Regions from separate parts of the Limosilactobacillus walteri genome, predicted to be linked through region 2. Evidence: predicted binding sites of a transcription regulator. Region 2 holds the regulator's gene; each other region holds the start of a gene.
The links. The regulator CtsR, encoded in region 2, represses protease genes until heat stress. The targets are predictions, from matches to a motif close to TTGGTCAAAAAAGGTCAAANA.
Positions count from the first base shown of each region.

Region 1 (6,324 bases), on a different contig from region 2:
CTGTTGCCGTCCACAGTCTAGAAGATTTAGGTTATTTCGTAATTGATAATATGCTTCCGAGTCTCGCTGGGAAATTTGTGGATGTAGTTAAAGATTCTGGTGAATTTAATAAGATAGCGATGGTGATGGATACTCGTTCACGGGGATTTTATGACGAGGTTTTGCCAAATTTGGAAAGGCTGAAAGAACGGACAGACCTTGATGTTAAGTTGCTATTTCTTGACGCTAATGACGTTACGTTAATTTCACGGTATAAAGAAACGCGGCGTGCACATCCGCTTTCTCCGCATGGTCGAATTCTCGATGGTGTGGAATTAGAACGAAAGCTTTCGGCGGACCTTAAGAGTCAGGCTGATGTTGCTATTGATACCACCAACATAACACCACGCAACCTTAAATTGCGAATTAATAAGCTTTTTGGTCATGGGGAAGGTAATGATTTCTATGTTGAAGTAATGTCATTTGGCTTTAAATATGGGTTACCACTAGATGCTGACATTGTAATGGATGTACGTTTTCTTCCTAACCCATTTTATATTCCAGAATTAAAACATCAGACAGGAAATGATAAAGCGGTTCAAGAATATGTAATGAAAAGTCCGCTTGCCCAAGAATTTTACCAACATTTGCAGTCGCTTCTGCAAATAACTCTTCCAGGTTATATTCGCGAAGGAAAGAGTAGTTTGACAGTTGCTATTGGCTGCACGGGTGGGCAACATCGGTCAGTGACGATTGCTAATAAGATATCAGCAGATTTAGCGTCTGATGGGTACAAAATAAATACATATCATCGTGATATTGATAAGGCAAAATAAAGAGGAGTTTTAATTATGTTGCATAAACCAAAGATTGTTGTGATCGGTGGAGGAACTGGACTGCCAGTCGTGCTCCGCGGATTACGTGATCAAGATGCTGATGTTACTGCTGTTGTAACTGTGGCAGATGATGGGGGCTCATCAGGAATTTTACGTAATTATATTAACGTTGTTCCACCTGGTGATATTCGCAATGTGTTAGTGGCGTTGTCAGAATTACCTGATCTTGAACTAAATATTTTTCAGTATCGTTTTAAGAGTAGTGATCAATTTTTTGCAGGACATGCAATTGGCAACCTCATCATTTCTGCTTTATCAGAAATGAAAGGGGGAATTTTTACAGCTGTTCAAGAATTGTCACTAATGATGAAAATAAAGGGTCATATTTATCCGGTGGCTAATGAGCCCTTAACTTTAAATGCAGAATTTACGGATGGCACTAAGTTGAGCGGGGAATCAGAAATTACAGCCGCACATAAGCAAATTAAACGGGTATGGGTAACTCCTTCTTCCGACAACGATGGTCACCAAGCCCATCCTGTCTCAGAGGTTTTAACGGCGATTAAAGAAGCAGATCAGATTGTTATTGGTCCTGGTAGCTTATTTACAAGCATTTTGCCAAACTTAATGATTTCTGAAGTTGGACGAGCAGTTTGCGAAAGTAAAGCTGAAGTAATTTATATTTGTAATATTATGACGCAAAAAGGTGAGACGGATAACTTTACTGATGCTGACCATGTTCGGGTGCTTAATCGACACCTTGGTAAGAACTTTGTCGACACTGTATTAGTAAATATCCAGCCTGTTCCGGCAAATTATCTTGATTTTCAAGAATGGAATGAGATTTCTCAACCCGTTAAACACGATTTTCAAGGATTACGCGAGCAGGGATGCCGAGTAATCAGCTCTAACTTTTTGCGCTTAAAAGATAATGGGGCTTTCCATGATCGAGATAAAGTAGTCGCTGAGTTAATGAATCGGCTTCACCAAGTCCATGAATAAGGAGGTGGGTAGTAGATGTCATATGCAAGTGAAGTGAAAAAAGAATTAACGGGGATTAAGGTTCATCGAGATAATGCGAAGGCCGAATTAATGGCGTTGATCCGTATGAATGGGTCCATCGGAATTGCCGACCACCAGTTGATTTTAAACGTTCAAACAGAAAATCCAGCGATTGCACGACGGATATATTCACTACTAAAACAATTTTATGAAGTCGAAAGTGAAATTGTCGTACGGCGAAAAATGAAGTTGAAAAAGAATAACCAGTATATTGTTCGCTTGCGTTACCATGCCCAACGTGTATTAGATAATTTAGGAATCTTGCAAAATTACCAAATTAAGGAACAGGTTCCGGTTGAATTATTAAAAGATGAATGGATGGTTCGTTCTTATCTCCGAGGGGCATTCCTTGCTGGTGGCTCTGTAAATAATCCGGAAACCTCTCGTTACCATTTAGAGATTTATTCACTATATGAAGAGCATAATGAGATGATTGCTCAGATGATGAATAAATTTGGCCTAAACGCGCAAACTACAGCACGACGGAGTGGTTTTATTGTTTATCTTAAAGAAGCAGAAAAAATTGCTAACTTTATGTCATTAATCGGGGCTACTAATTCAATGCTTCAATTTGAAAACGTTAGAATAGTTCGTGACATGCGCAATTCGGTTAATCGATTGGTAAATTGTGAAAATGCTAATTTAAATAAGATTGCTAACGCTTCAACACGACAGATTGAAAATATTGAACTGATTGATTCACGGGTCGGTTTAAGTAGTTTACCAGATAAATTGCGGGAAATTGCGGAAACACGGTTAGCTCATCAAGAGGTCAGCTTAAAAGAGCTGGGGGAATTGGTGCCAGGAGGACCAATTTCTAAATCGGGTGTAAATCATCGTTTGCGCAAATTAAACGCATATGCTGATGAATTACGTGCATCACAAACAAATTAAAAAAGAAGACAAGCGCAGAGCTAAAAGCACTATCGCTTGTCTTCTTTATTATTAATTACTGAATATTGTGAAAATCCAAACTAATTAATTACTTTAATTTTGAATTATTTTCCATCACTCCATCAAGTAAGCCATAGTCAACAGCTTCTTGCGCAGTTAAGTAATGGTCACGTTCAGTATCAGCTTGAATCTTTTCGATTGGCTGTCCAGAATTCTTAGCTAAGATGCCATTTAACATCTTACGGGTCTTCAGAATTTCGGTAGCAGCGATTTCAATTTCAGTTTGTTGACCTTGAGCACCACCAGATGGTTGGTGAATTAGCACTTGAGAGTGAGGTAAACCAAAACGCTTACCTTTTGCACCAGAAGATACTAATACACTAGCCATTGAAGCAGCCATCCCGATAACAATCGTTTGAACATCTGCTTTAATGAAGTTCATTGTATCGTAGATTGCCATTCCAGAGGTAACAACCCCACCAGGTGAGTTAATGTATAAGTAAATATCTTTAGTTGAATCTTGCGCGTCTAAGAATAGAAGTTGCGCAACAATTGAGTTTGCCATTTCGTCTTCAATTGGACCGGAAAGCATGATAATCCGATCCTTCAGAAGCCGTGAATAAATGTCATAGGCGCGTTCACCACGAGATGATTGCTCAATGACAGTAGGAACTAAGTTCATAGTGTGGCCTCCTTGTATAAATTAGCACTCGTTAGACTTCTATGCTAACGGATAATAATACTATACTCGATTGGTCAAAAAAGGTCAAATGTTTTAACCGAAAATTTAAAATTAAAATCTAAATAACTTTTTTAGCAGCATGGTTGGTTATGCTGGCATGACGTTAGAACATGGTGAACTATCTGCCATTTATTAGGTTTTACAATAAAAAAAGCCTGATGAAAATTTTTAGTTTTTCACTAGGCTCTATAGCTTATCAGGTTATTTTTGATTAAGACTTGCACTCACTAATGCTAATTCGGTTGCCGCACATTCCTTATCTAATTCTGCCCAATTATTAGTAACGTTAAATACATTTAATGAATTTGTTTTCATGATGTTTTCCTCCATAAAATTATGCTTTATTTTTCTAGCTTTGGTTTATATTCTGTATCATACTACAATTGGTCTGAAATTGAAAGCTTTTAGTGATAATGATTATCGCTGTAATATTAAAATTGGTATAGATATATTGCTGAGATAGTAGATAGGCTGGTAAAGATAATCGTTTAGCAAATTGCTTAAGATTTTTAAAAAGTAAAGCGCCGGTACTACAACAACATTCATATAATTTGATTTGCTAATAGGTAGACTTGCTTTTTAAAACAATGCCCGGTATAATTGGAACGTTAATTAATTTACGTTTAATATTAAAGGAGGCATAGTCACATGCGTAAAGCACACCCATACGGCGTACAAGGCCGTCGCCCAATCGCTTCTAAGTATAAGCGAGCATTAAAAGAAAAGAAGATTGAAGCTATTCGTAAGTGGGCTAAGGAAAAGCCAGCTGATGAAAAGTAATAAAACTTTAGTGGGACTAGGATAATTTAGTTATCTTAGTCCCTTTTTCTATATAAAACAATTTAATGCAAAAAAGAATATTAATCCATTATAAGTTATGATAAAATATTAAAGCGCTTTTGAAAGCGATATCAATAATCAAAGAGGTGAGAAATATGTTCTCGTTTTTAAAACCTGCACCTGTAGCAGCGAAAAAAGTGCCGAGTGATAAGGTGGCTAGCTCATATCGTTGGCACCAGTTTGGGGTTTTGTTAGCAATTTGTATCGGTTATATTGGCTATTATGTTATTCGTTTAATTTTTACAACCGAACAAAATGAAATCATGAAGCAGTATGGTTTTACCACTGCAGATGTTGGAATGGTTCTTTCGTGTTTTGGAATTGGTTATGGAATTTCTAAACTATTTATGGGAGCTTTGAGTGATAAGAGTAATACCAATCACTACTTGGCAACCGGATTAATCGTTTCTGCTCTTTTGAACTTTGGATTAGGGGCAACTCGTAACCTTTACGTAATGATGATTTTAATGTTGGTTATGTCAATTGCTCAAGGAATGGGGGCAGCTGCTTGTCAACGTTCAGTTCAATTATGGTGGGGAAAGAAACACCGTGGAGCGATATACTCAATCTGGTCATCAGCCCATAATGCTGGTGCGTTTGTCTGTGTTGCAGTCGTTCAATTAGCAACGTTTATGTTTGCAGGATCAATTCCAGCAGTCTTTTATACTTCCTCGGTCGTTTCCTTAGTTATTGCAGCATTTGTTTTACTGGTTGGTGCTGATCGTCCGGTAAGTGTTGGTCTGCCTAGTATCTCTGAATACACTGGTGATGAAGTTGTGCTTGAAAATGGTGATGAATCTGCTTCAGAAGAAACGAGCTTAACCCTTCCGCAAATCTTTGTTAAATATATCTTAACAAATAAGGTAGTGTGGGCGATTACATTAACATCCATGTCCTTATACCTAGTGCGTTACGGAATTATGAGCTGGATTCCAAGCTACTTAGTTGAATCAAAGGGTTTTACAACCAACTTTGCTAAATGGCTTGTCGGAATTTTTGAATTAGCTGCAGTTCCTGGTGTAATTATTATGGGAGCAATTTCTGATGCCCTAAAAGGTCGGCGTGCAATTGTATGTATTATATGTGTAATCGGCTTATTTGTATGTTTAACCACGTACTTTTTCAGCACAAATCATGCATTGATTGTAACAGTATTATTTATTATGGGGACCCTGATTTATGCACCATTAACATTAGTCGGACTAATGGTTAATGAAGCTGTACCAAAGTTTGCTGTTGGTTCTTCAACTGGATTTATGGGCTTTTTCCAATATATATTTGGTGAGACATTAGCAACAGCGTTAATTGGGATTTTGGTTTCTAAGTACGGCTGGCTTGCAAGTAATATTGTTTTATATGCCGCATCGACGTTAGCGTTGCTATTATTAATTTATATTCTTATTGCAGAACGTCATGCCGAAAAAATTGCTGATTCAAGTAAAGATTAATTAGAAGCAGGCAGTAATTAGGAAGAAATCGTCTTACGGTTGCTTTCCTTGATTAGCCTTTGTCATATTCAAAAACGAAAAAATGGTTGCGGAAAAATACATTCCGCAACCATTTTTAATTAAGATATAAAAAAGCAGAGGAACGAATCCTCTGCAGATATGCGCCCCCCGAGAGTCGAACTCGGATCTCGAGAACCGGAATCTCACGTGCGATCCATTACACTAAGGGCGCGTCAACAGATATTATGATATCTTAATCGAGATAAAAATGCAAGTATTATTTGAAATTTTTAATCAAAATAACGCTTACATCAGAAAAATGTTGTTATTGAATAGACAATTTTTTTGAAGATGGTATCATAAGTATCGTAGGAGTTGTATATTGCTTAGACCTTACCACTACGTCACTTACAATGGTTGAGAGTTGCGATGCTGATGTAATGTGATAAACTAAGCAAGTACACTAATTATGTTTTTCCTAAAGGAGGAATTTGCAGTATGACTGTAAAAATTGGTATTAACG
Region 1 covers NZ_QORN01000029.1:72,182-78,505, forward strand. Annotated here, with positions in the region: gene rapZ (RNase adapter RapZ) at 1-815, shown strand, start outside; gene DTK66_RS07610 (gluconeogenesis factor YvcK family protein) at 831-1,817, shown strand; gene whiA (DNA-binding protein WhiA) at 1,833-2,771, shown strand; gene clpP (ATP-dependent Clp endopeptidase proteolytic subunit ClpP) at 2,860-3,453, opposite strand; gene DTK66_RS11130 (hypothetical protein) at 4,162-4,293, shown strand; gene DTK66_RS07625 (MFS transporter) at 4,449-5,801, shown strand; gene gap (type I glyceraldehyde-3-phosphate dehydrogenase) at 6,300-6,324, shown strand, end outside.
Region 1: clpP (ATP-dependent Clp endopeptidase proteolytic subunit ClpP) is a predicted target of CtsR. The motif match lies at 3,524-3,544, and genes of this name have one in related genera.

Region 2 (6,324 bases):
TTATCGTACAAGTCAATATGTTCACAGTCTTCAACCACTAACTTTTGTTTTGGTTGATTTGCAAGATAGTAAGCCCGTTCAGAGTATGGTCGTGAATGAGCCTTGTCGCCGTAAACAAATAAGATTGGTCGTGGAGAAATTTCTTTAATATAATCTAAGGCTGAAAATTCTAACATCGCGAGGTTAGATGTAGTTGTTGCAGAGCCACGGCCATTGGGGTGGAAGCCACGTTTAAGAGCATAGAAGCGTAGCCACTCATTTGTTAACGCATCTTGGTTAGGTAAATCATTAAGGTCATCAAATGGTGTTTCAGGGAAATTCGGATGGTATTCAGGCTGTCCATTTTCAAAATCAATCCACCGTTGCTTTGATAATTGATCTTTTAATTGGAAAAGTTGTTCTGGTGCAAGGTTTGCCATTTCTCGAATATCAGTCATATCGTACATTGACACAGTTGCAATTGCTTTAATTCTAGTATCAACTGCTGTGGCGCTAAGGCCAAAACCAGCTCCCCCGCTGATGCCGATTACCCCGATTTGATCGCGATTAACATGAGCTGCTTTTGTGCCAAGATAGTCAACCGCCGCACTGAAAGACTCAGCATAAAGGTCAGGCGAAGCAACATGCCGCGGTTCACCTGCAGATTCGCCCATATAGACTTGATCAAATGTTAATGTAACATATCCTAATTGGGCGAATTGATTTGCGTAGACAGAAGCAGATTGTTCTTTTGTACTTCCGTAAGGGGCGCCAACAATTAGTGCTGGAAGAAGCTGGTCATCTTTTAAATTTTTTGGTGTATAAATGTCAGCAGCGATTGCTATCCCGTAGCGATTATTATAGCGAACGTGCTGGCGTTCGACGTTTTCATCTAGCTTGGTGATATATCCATAAGCCATTAATATCACTCCTTTGAATGGTTAGTTAAATTATAACATTCATCTCGCGGTGGAAGCGGAAAGTTTAATGAGTAAATTTTTAGTTAGAAAAAGGAAGTGATTTACTGTACAAAAGTATTTTAATTGGTTTGTCGTTATAACTTACTGGTAAGATTACGATTTGATGTTGAAATAAGACTAATGGTATTGAATTATATTTATTAAATGTGCAAAATTTCACTTTAAATTTGTGTAGTAGTTTGGTACTATAAGCATTGTAAAAAGTAATTTGTTTATTAAAGGAGATCTTACCTTATGAAGGCTGCTGTAATTAATGATCCAGTAGATGGATACGTTACTGTTAAAGATGTTCAACTTCGGGATTTAAAGCCAGGTGAAGCATTAGTTGACATGGAATATTGTGGTTTATGTCACACTGATCTGCACTGTGCTGCTGGTGACTTTGGCAAAAAGCCAGGTCGAATTATTGGTCACGAAGGTGTTGGCCGTGTATCAAAGGTTGCCCCAGGTGTTACTTCCTTGAAGGTTGGCGATCGTGTATCAATCGCATGGTTCTTTAAGGGCTGTGGACACTGTGAATATTGTTTGACAGGTCGTGAAACACTTTGTCGGAACGTTCTTAATGCTGGTTACACTGCTGATGGTGCCATGGCTGAACAATGTATCGTTCCGGCTGATTACGCTGTTAAGGTTCCAGAAGGCCTTGATCCAGTTGAAGCTACTTCATTAACTTGTGCTGGGGTTACGATGTACAAGGCATTGAAGGTTGCTGATATCAAGCCTGGTCAATGGGTATCAATTGTTGGTGCTGGTGGTTTAGGTAACTTGGGTATTCAATTTGCCCACAACGTATTTGGTGCCCATGTTATTGCCGTTGACGGTAACCCTGACAAGCTTCAAGCTGCTAAGGAAAACGGTGCTGAAATTTTGATTAACCGTCATGATGGTGACGTTGATCAACAAATTCAAGAAAAAGTTGGCGGTGTTCACGCAGCTGTTGTTACTGCTGTTACTACTGCTGCCTTTGATCAAGCAGTTGATTCTCTTCGTCCAGATGGGAAGCTTGTTGCAGTTGCTCTTCCACAAGGTGACATGAAGTTAAACATTGCTAAGACAGTTCTTGATGGTATTATCGTAGCAGGTTCATTAGTTGGTACTCGTCAAGACTTAGCTGAATGTTTCCAATTTGGTGCAGAAGGTAAGGTTCACCCAATCGTTCATACTCGTAAGTTAAGTGAAATCAATGATATGATTCAAGAACTTAAGGATAATAAGGTTGTTGGTCGTAATGTTGTTGATTTTGTTCACAATGATAACGATTAATAAAAATAATTCATATTAATTCTCCAATGAAGCTAGGAAAAGCAAAAATTTTCCTAGCTTCATTATTTTTAATTGGTAATCTTGAAAGTAGGCGATGAATAGAAAAATGTGGTAAAATAATGGTCAAGATTAGTCAAAAAGCCGAGGTGATATAATGGAGAATAAGAGTATTTCAGATATTATCGAAGCATATTTAAAAGAGATTCTTGGTGACTCAGCACATATTGAGATTCGCCGTTCTGAGATAGCAAATCACTTTGATGTTGTACCTTCTCAGATTAATTATGTAATTAAGACTAGATTTACCATTCAAAATGGTTACTTGGTAAAAAGCAAACGTGGTGGTGGTGGCTATATTAGAATCGAACGTGTTAATTTACTTGATGATGTAAGTGTGCTAAACTCACTTATCCAAGCAATTGGCGACTCAGTTCGTGAACGAGATGCATTTGATATCGTTCGGACTTTATATGAAGAAAAAGTAATTACCAGACGTGAAGGTGATTTAATGTTAGTTGCACTTTCCAAGCAAACTTTAGCACTTGATGATAATGCAATTGAAGATCGGCTTCGTGCTCGTATATTAATATCATTTTTGAATCGCTTGCGTTATGAGAGTTAGAAGGGGGAATGTACATGGATAATATGTTCACACCAAGTGCAAAGCACGTTTTAGCAATTGCACAAGAACAAGCAAAGTATTTTAAGCATCAAGCTGTAGGAACAGAACACCTTTTACTTGCTCTTTCAATGGATAAAGATGGGATTGCAAATAAAATTTTTGAACAATTTTCAGTGACAAGCGATGATATTCGTGAAGAAATTGAACGGCTGATTGGGTACGGTACAATGGAAAACTTAGGTGTATCTGATTATTTACCATACTCACCTAAAGCTAAACAAGTCTTATCATTAGCTGGTCGGGAAGCGCAGCAAATGCATGCGTTAAAAATTGGGACCGAGCATTTATTGTTAGCATTAATTGCTGACGAAAGCGTGCTATCTTCGCGCATTCTATATAGCTTGGATATCGTTCCTCGTCAAATGAGAAAGGTTATTTTGCGGCGATTAGGGGTAGCTGATAACCAGCAGCGTTCTAATAATCGTCAACAAAACCGTCATAATTCCAAGACAGGGACACCGACATTAGATAAGCTTGCTCGTGACATGACCGAGCTTGCCCGTAATGGCCGGTTAGATCCGGTTATTGGACGAGACAAAGAAGTTAAACGTGTTGAACAAATCCTTAGTCGCCGAACAAAAAATAATCCTGTTTTAATTGGTGAACCAGGAGTAGGTAAAACGGCAATTGCAGAAGGGTTAGCTCAACGGATGGTGGAAGGAAAAGTTCCAGCAGAGTTAGCTAATAAACGGTTGATGATGCTTGATATGGGTTCATTAGTAGCTGGGACCAAATATCGTGGAGAGTTTGAAGATCGTCTTAAGAAAGTTATTGATGAAATTCAAACAGATGGTCATGTTATCTTATTTATTGACGAGCTTCACACGTTAATTGGTGCTGGTGGTGCAGAAGGAGCAATTGATGCGTCCAATATCTTAAAGCCGGCACTGGCCCGTGGTGAATTGCAAACGATTGGGGCGACTACCCTTGATGAATATCAAAAGTATATCGAATCTGATGCGGCTCTTGAGCGACGGTTTGCAACTGTTCAAGTTGATGAACCGACAACTGATCAAACACTGCAAATCTTGCGTGGATTACGACCAAAATATGAAGAACATCACCATGCTAAGATTACTGACGAGGCTCTAGAACAAGCAGTTAAATTATCGGATCGTTATATTGCCGATCGGTTCTTGCCAGACAAAGCAATTGATCTTATTGACGAATCAGCAGCAATGGTGCGGATTGATGCAGAAGATAAGAAAAATCGGCAGCCATCATTAGCACATCAATTAGAAGAGCTGCGTGAACAAAAAGAAGAGGCGATCGATAATCAGGATTTTGATAGGGCAGCAACTTTACGCCAACAAGAATTAGTAGTAAAAGATAAACTTGAGCGTAAAGAGCAACGTGATCAAAAAAAGGATTCTCATGATTATAAGCTTCAAGTTAGCGGGGAAAATATCGCCCAAGTTGTTGCTGAATGGACTGGTGTTCCGTTGACACAATTAAAAAAGAGTGAAAGCGAGCGGTTAGTAAACCTTGAAAGAGTCCTTCACCAACGGGTAATTGGCCAGGATGAAGCAGTTTCGGTGGTAGCAAAGGCAATTCGTCGTGCAAGAAGCGGGTTAAAGGATCCGCGACGGCCAATTGGATCATTTATGTTTTTAGGTCCTACTGGAGTCGGTAAAACCGAACTAGCAAAGGCATTAGCTGCAGCTATCTTTGGATCAGAAGATAATATGATTCGGATTGATATGTCTGAATATATGGAAAAGTATAGTACAAGTCGGTTAATTGGTGCTGCTCCTGGATATGTGGGTTATGATGAAGGAGGGCAGTTGACTGAAAAAGTTCGGCAACATCCATATTCTGTAGTATTATTAGATGAAGCGGAGAAAGCTCATCCGGATGTCTTTAATCTCTTGTTACAAGTATTAGACGATGGCTATTTAACGGATGCTAAAGGCCGTAAAGTCGACTTTAGAAACACGATTATTATTATGACTTCTAACCTTGGTGCGACCCAGCTCCAAGACGAAAAAGAAGTTGGATTTGGCGCAAAAGATATGTCTCAAGATTATTCTGCGATGGTAGGAGCGATTAAACAACAAATGAAGCTTTATTTCCGTCCAGAATTTTTGAATCGGATTGACGAGACTATTATTTTCCACTCCCTACAAAAGAAGGAACTTCACCAAATAGTCAAATTAATGGTTGCTGACCTCAGTAAGCGGATAAGTGAACAAGGTATCAACCTAAAAGTTACGCCAGCAGCAATTGATTTAATTGCTAAGTTAGGTTATGATCCTGCTTATGGTGCAAGACCATTACGGCGTGCTCTTCAAGATCATGTTGAAGACGACTTGAGTACAGGTCTCCTTGATGGTGAGATAAATGTTGGTGATGATGTAACGGTAGGTGCTCATCACGGCAAAATTACTTTTAAGGTAAAAAAAGCTGATGCAGATAAAGCAGTTGAACTAAATTTGAATAAATAATCATAAAGCAGTAGTTACTCGTTTTATATAGGGTGATTACTGCTTTATTGTATGGATACGGTAAGTAAAACATGAATTAGTCTATGATGGGATGTGTTGTTTTTTTAAAATGAAATAAACATTTTTACAAAACTTGTTCTCTACTGATAACGTGAAAATTATATTGGGAAATATTCGTTTATCACATTTTGCGATTATTTTTCCAAAAGAGTTGTCAAAAGATAAGCTATAGTTTTATAATGTGTTTATCAGATAATTAATAACAAAAAATAGGGGATGAACATTAAATGAAGCGTGCGGAACAATTAGAAAAAACAAGACAAGCAATTTTAAAAACCGCAACAAAATTATTTTTACAAAAAGGCTTTGGTGAAACTTCAACTCGTGATATTGCAAAACAAATTGGAATAACCCAGCCAGCCTTGTACCACCACTTCAGCGACAAGGAAGTTCTGTACCTTGATGTTATGACTAACTTATGTGGCAAAGTGCGTCAAGATATCAATAAGGTAATGAGAAAACATGACTTGACACCTAACGAACAATTATGGCAAATTACAAAAGCATTGAAAAAACATCATCCGTTGAGTATTTATGATCAATATAACCAGGCGATGCGGTTACTATCAAAAAGTGCCCAACAGAAGCTTAATATGATTTTTACGATGGATTATTTAGAACCGATTGCAGCCTTTTTCCGTCAACCGGAAGTTGAGCTACGTCCGGATATTCTTCCTAAAGAAGCTGCCGAATTATTTATTGCTGGTTTAACACCAATTTTTGGTACTTCCCAATTAATTGGGGGGCATTCAATTACCCCAGAACAGCGTGACCAATTAATCCTAGACTGCATTATTAATGGTTTGTCAAATTGGGGCGGAAAAGGATAAAAAACTTTATAAAAAGTATTGACAAAATTTAATAGAACTTATATACTTAAATAGTATGTAATTGTGAGTTCATTTGAATCTGGTGA
Region 2 covers NZ_QORN01000006.1:60,538-66,861, reverse strand. Annotated here, with positions in the region: gene DTK66_RS02180 (alpha/beta hydrolase) at 1-899, opposite strand, end outside; gene adhP (alcohol dehydrogenase AdhP) at 1,194-2,222, shown strand; gene DTK66_RS02170 (CtsR family transcriptional regulator) at 2,377-2,844, shown strand; gene DTK66_RS02165 (ATP-dependent Clp protease ATP-binding subunit) at 2,859-5,348, shown strand; gene DTK66_RS02160 (TetR/AcrR family transcriptional regulator) at 5,636-6,238, shown strand.

Region 3 (6,324 bases), on a different contig from region 2:
AAACATATGGGGTTAATGTTAATCATTTATTAATTGCCCTTGAAACAATCATGGCGACAAACGGGCTGGCGGAGTTAATTTTAGCAATCATAGTTGTACCGATGGTTGCTATCCCCGTTTTGGAAGTGCGTCGAAGATTAGAAGTGAATTAAAAAATAAGCTGGATTAAAGGCCTTATAATGGTCTCAATTCCAGCTTATTTTAGTTTATTGCTTATTTTTTAACGTTTGTTAGAACTTCTTGTGCTGCTTCAACAGTAATATTACCGTCATTATCAAGCTTTGCGGCTAACTTGTGAGCATCACTGTGGTCCAGAACATAATCGGCGATCCGGTCTTCAATTTGTTCCTGGATTACTCGCCGCAGTGGACGGGCTCCCATCTTAGGATCAAAGCCCATATCCACTAATTTCTCATCAACATCAGCAGGAACGTCAATGTGTAAGTTCTTATCTGCTAGCATGTTATTAACGTCGGAAATCATTAAATCAACGATCTTCATTAAGTCATCTTTAGATAAAGCGTTAAATTGTACAATATCATCAAAACGATTTAAGAATTCAGGCTTGAAGTAGTTCGTTAACTTGTCAATGATTGAGTGGGTACTACCATTAGATTCAGCCCCAAAACCAACGCTTGCTTCCGCGTCGCCAGTTCCAGCGTTAGAAGTCATGATAATAATGGTATCTTTGAAGCTGACAGTCCGGCCTTGTGAATCGGTCAAACGTCCGTCATCAAGGATTTGTAGGAACATGTGCATAACGTCAGGGTGAGCTTTTTCAACTTCATCAAGAAGAATTAAGCTGTAAGGATGGCGCCGTACTTGTTCAGTTAATTGCCCTGCTTCTTCATAGCCGACATAACCGGGAGCAGCCCCGATTAACTTTGAAGTAGAGGTCTTGTCCATGTATTCTGACATATCAAAGCGGATCATTGCATCCTTAGATCCAAATAATTGAAGGGCTAGTTGCTTAGCGGTTTCGGTCTTCCCAACTCCAGTAGGACCAACAAAGAGGAAACTACCGATTGGCCGACCGGACTTATTCAATCCAATCCGGTTCCGCCGAATTGCGCGGGCAACTTTATCCACTGCTTGTGATTGACCAATTACGTGTTCATCAAGCTTCTTGTCTAAGTCACGCAATTGATTTTCTTCTTGCTTTTGTAAGTCACCGACGGGAATGTTTGTCCGCTCTTCCACAATTCGTTGCATATCAGCGACCGTAACAGTTGCCGAGTCTTCGGTATGGTTTTCTTCTGCTTCTTTTTTAGCTTTTTCTAACTTAGCTACCTGGTCACGATAAAAGGCTGCTTTTTCGTAATCCTGATTATCGGCTGCTTGTTGCTTATGTGCTTCAGCAGTATGGATTTCATTTTCGATTGCGTTTGGATCCACGTTCTTTAAGGTTAAGTTCTTCTTAGAACCGGCTTCATCAAGAAGGTCGATGGCCTTATCAGGTAAGTATCGGTCTTGGATGTAGCGGTCAGAGAGTTTAGCAGCAGCCACAACTGCGTCATCAGTATACTTAACATGGTGGTAATCTTGATACCGGCTCTTGATACCATTAAGAATCCGAATAGTTTCTTCGACAGAAGGTTCATCAACCTCAACCGGTTGGAACCGCCGCGCAAGGGCAGCGTCCTTTTCAATCTTTCGGTATTCGTTAAGAGTGGTAGCGCCAACTAATTGGAAGTCACCACGGGCAAGGGCAGGCTTCAAAACATTACCAGCATCCATGCCGCCTTCTGCATTACCAGCACCCATGATTTCGTGGATTTCATCAATGAAGAGAATAATGTTCTTATTTTTATGAACTTCTTCCATTAATTGTTGCATCCGCTTTTCAAATTGTCCCCGAATTCCGGTGCCTTGAACAAGCGAAACGACATCAAGCCGGATAATCTCTTTATTAGCAAGCTTTTCTGGAACTTCCCCGCTAACGATTGCTTGTGCCAGCCCTTCAACCACGGCCGTTTTACCAACACCAGCTTCACCGATAAGAACCGGGTTATTCTTGGTTCGCCGGTTAAGAATCTCGATTACCCGTTTGATTTCATTGTCCCGACCAATGACAGGGTCAATCTTACCTTGACGGGCGAGGTCTGTTAGGTTGATTCCGTATTGACCAAGGATTCCTTTTCCGTTGCGTCCGCCCCCTTGGCGTTGTGCTTGACCGTTCATATTTTGGCCATTAGCACCAGCAGCTTGACTTTGCATATTGTTCATTGCATTCATGAAGTCTTCGAGGCTTCCAAAACCGAAATTATTCATTCCGTTACCTCCATTCATCATTTCTGTTTGTAGATTTTGTAGTTTTTGATAACAATTTTGGCAGAGGTCTATTTGCATCCGTTGACCATTAAAATTCATTTGTAAATGAATCGTGGCTGGATTTTGATGGCAGTATTGACATAGCATCTGAAATCTAAATACCTCCTAAATAATGTTCTGCAAGCTTGGGTCTTTGTTTGACCTTTCTTGACCATTGATTAATATTATACTTACTTTTTATCGCAAAGCAAGCTAAAAAACTTAAATATTTTCTAAAAGAGAAAAGCAGTTTCATGGCAAAATAAATAGGTTCAAAAGACCACACTATGATTTTAGCACTCTTTGACAACGAATGCTAAAACAGGTGCTTTATGGTATTTATTGTGTATAATAGGTAAGCAGAGAATTTATATTGAGGTGATTGGATGGCTGAAGAAGATTTTGAACAATTGCTGGATGATTTACGGACAGAGAAGATTGATCATTTTGAGATTACTCCCGAAAACTTTCAAATATTTCAACCAATTTTCCATGCATATGCATATCGTTCGCAAATTGAAGGAAAAGCGCAACGGGGCGGAAAAATCATATACCAATTAAAACAGCGATAAATCGCGAGATGTAAGCTTGTATTTAACGCTTACAATTGCTAAAATGTAAATATCGAGGTGTATCAGTGGTCAAGCTGCTGATAATAAATTAATTAAATCTGCTCGAAGGAGACTGATTAATATGGAAAAACGTGAATTTACAATTACTTCAGAAACTGGTATCCATGCTCGTCCAGCTACTATTTTGGTACAAGCTGCTTCTAAGTTTGCATCTGATGTTACCCTTTCATATGAAGGTAAGAGTGTAAACTTAAAGTCAATCATGGGTGTAATGTCACTTGGTGTTGGTCAAAACGCTAAGGTTACTATTACTGCCAATGGTGATGACGAAAAAGAAGCATTGGACACCGTTGCTGAAACCATGAAAAAGGAAGGATTGACTGACTAATGTCTTTACTGCTAAATGGGTTGGCAGCTAGTAGTGGGATTACCATTGCTCCTGCCCACCTGTTAGTGGAGTCAGATCTATCTATAAAAAAACAGCATACAGCTGATGAGAATCATGAGGTCGCCCGGCTTCATGATTCTTTTACGTTGAGTAAGGCTGAGCTTCAACAGTTATACCAACATGCTCATGAAACGCTTGGTCAGCGGGCAGCCGCTATCATTGACACCCAGATTGCAATTTTAGATGATCCGACTTTACAAACTAAGATTATTGACCGAATCAATAACCACCATGATACTGCTGAATGGGCAGTAAAAAAGGTGGAGGATTATTATTTAAATATTTTTGAGCGCATGAATGATAATGACTACTTGCATTCACGGGCAACTGCCTTGCGGGATGTAACTAAACGGGTATTAAGTCATTTACTAAATGTCCCGTTGCCGGATCCAGCATTGTTGGATCATCGCGCGGTTTTCGTTGCCAAAAATATTACACCGACAGATACTGCGCAATTCGATCGGCGATATGTAGCAGGGATCGTAACGGCCAATGGTGGTCGGACCTCTCATTTTACAATTATGAGCAAGACGCTTTCTTTACCGGCAGTTGTCGGGGTTAAGGATGCAACAGCTTTAATTCATGATGGAGACACACTAATTGTTGACGGAATTCATGGTAAAGTAATTGTTAATCCTAGTAATGAAGAGATTGAACATTATCGCTTATTGGCTGGCGAATTTGCTCAAGAACAGCAAAAATGGGGAGCGCTCAAGGATAAGCAGACAGTTAGCGCTGACGGACGACGCTTTGAAGTGGCTGCTAACGTAGGTACTTTTGCCGATATTATCGATGCCCAAGAAGATGGTGCCGAGGGAATTGGCTTGTTACGGACCGAATTCCTTTATATGAACCGAGATGAACTGCCAAGCGAGGAACAACAGTTTTTAGCTTATAAAAAATTTGTATCAGCGATGAACCAGCAACAAGTTGTTGTTAGGACGTTAGATATTGGTGGCGATAAACAATTGGGGATGGTAAAGCTTCCGCATGAAGACAATCCATATCTTGGCTTTCGCGCAATTAGAATTGGCTTAGCCCGGCCAGAGATTCTTCGCCCACAGATAAGAGCCTTATTGCGATCATCAGCATATGGACGTCTTGCCATTATGTTTCCAATGATTGCGACAATTGAAGAATTTCAGCAGGCACGCTCGATTTTGGATGACGAAAAAGAAAAATTAGAAAAAGCTGGCTATCAAGTCGCTAAAAATATTGAAGTAGGTATGATGTTAGAAATTCCGGCGGTGGCAGTGATGGCCGATCATTTTGCAAAATACGTTGACTTTTTTAGTATTGGCAGTAATGATCTAATCCAATATTTATTAGCGGTTGATCGGGGGAACCAGCAAGTTGCGTACCTCTATCAAGAACTTCATCCTGCTGTTTTGCGGATGGTTAAACGAGTAATTGAAGCAGCCCATGCAGAAGGAAAATGGGTTGGCATGTGTGGTGAGATGGCTAGCAACTCACTTGCGGTTCCATTATTAATGGCGATGGGGCTTGATGAATTTTCAATGAGCAGTAGTCAGATTCTCCGTGTGCGCTCACTAATCAATCAGTTAAGTACACGTAAACTTCAACCATTAGTTCACCGGGCAATAAATGCCGAAACAGCAGCTGAAGTACAAAAACTTGTTAAAAAGTATGTGCCAGAATTAAAAATTTAATATTAATCAGATAGGGACTGGAGAGCATTGCGCAGTCCCTATTAGTATTATTAAGTAAAAGATTTTGTAAAGAATTCTTAATCATTACAAGTGAATCTTGTTAGTATTAGTAGTTGAGACTACAATAAATAAAATACAGTTTTGCGGTTCAGTGAATGCTTTAGTATAATAGCAATTATTATTAAAAATTTTTGTAACGAGATAAAGGAGCAGTTAGGTTGAATATTGGGATTTTTACAGATACATATTTCCCGCAGGTTAGTGGCGTGGCAACATCTATTAAGACGCTTCGTGATGAACTGATTGCGCAGGGACACCATGTATATATCTTTACGACAACTGATCCTAAAGCAAAGCATGATGACGTTGAAAATGGAATTTATCGCTTTACGAGTATTCCATTTGTTTCTTTTTCTGATCGGCGGATTGCGGTTCGCGGGGTCTTTCGGGCAATTAAATTAGCTAAAAAGTTTCAACTAGATATTGTCCATAATCAAACAGAATTTGCCCTGGGAGTAATGGGTAAGACGGTAGCACGGCACCTTAATATTCCATGTTTGCATACTTATCACACAATGTATCAGGATTACCTGCACTATATTGCCAATGGTCATATTTTAAAACCGCATGATGTTGCGCGACTAGCACATCTCTACTTAAAAAACATGGCGGGGGTAATTGCTCCTAGTAATCGTGTTTTAGCTACCTTAGAGAGTTACCATGTTGAATCCCCAATCCGCGTTATTCCAACGGGGATCAATCTGCGGGTATACAATAAGCGGGACTCAAAAACAGAAATTAATAACCTACGAGCACGGTTAGGCTATAGTGAAAATACCCCTGTATTATTGTCATTAAGCCGCTTGGCATATGAGAAAAATATCCATACATTAATTGAAGCAATGCCAGATATCCTTACCTATCAACCCAATGCTCAACTATTAATTGTGGGGGATGGTCCGGCTCGGCACACATTAGAACGCCAAGTACGGCAGATGGATCTTACTAGTCATGTTCAATTTGCCGGTGAGATTACCAATGATGATGTCTATCATTATTACCAAATGGCAAATGTTTTTGTATCCGCATCAGATTCAGAATCACAAGGGCTAACTTATGATGAGGCCTTAGCATCGGATTTGCCGATTGTTGTGATGCGGAGCGAATATACTGACCAATTAATTGATGACTCGGCAATCGGGATCAGCTTTCAAAAAAGAGCGGATCTTGTTAATGGTGTTTTATACTATTTAAACCAACCGAAAACAACAGAATCGCGATTAAAGCGGCAGCAAAAACTGCATGAAATTTCAGCAGAAGTTTT
Region 3 covers NZ_QORN01000045.1:2,760-9,083, reverse strand. Annotated here, with positions in the region: gene DTK66_RS09690 (ECF transporter S component) at 1-152, shown strand, start outside; gene DTK66_RS09685 (ATP-dependent Clp protease ATP-binding subunit) at 214-2,418, opposite strand; gene ykzS (protein YkzS) at 2,697-2,882, shown strand; gene DTK66_RS09675 (phosphocarrier protein HPr) at 3,004-3,270, shown strand; gene ptsP (phosphoenolpyruvate--protein phosphotransferase) at 3,270-5,000, shown strand; gene DTK66_RS09665 (glycosyltransferase family 4 protein) at 5,219-6,324, shown strand, end outside.
Region 3: DTK66_RS09685 (ATP-dependent Clp protease ATP-binding subunit) is a predicted target of CtsR. The motif match lies at 2,466-2,486, and genes of this name have one in related genera.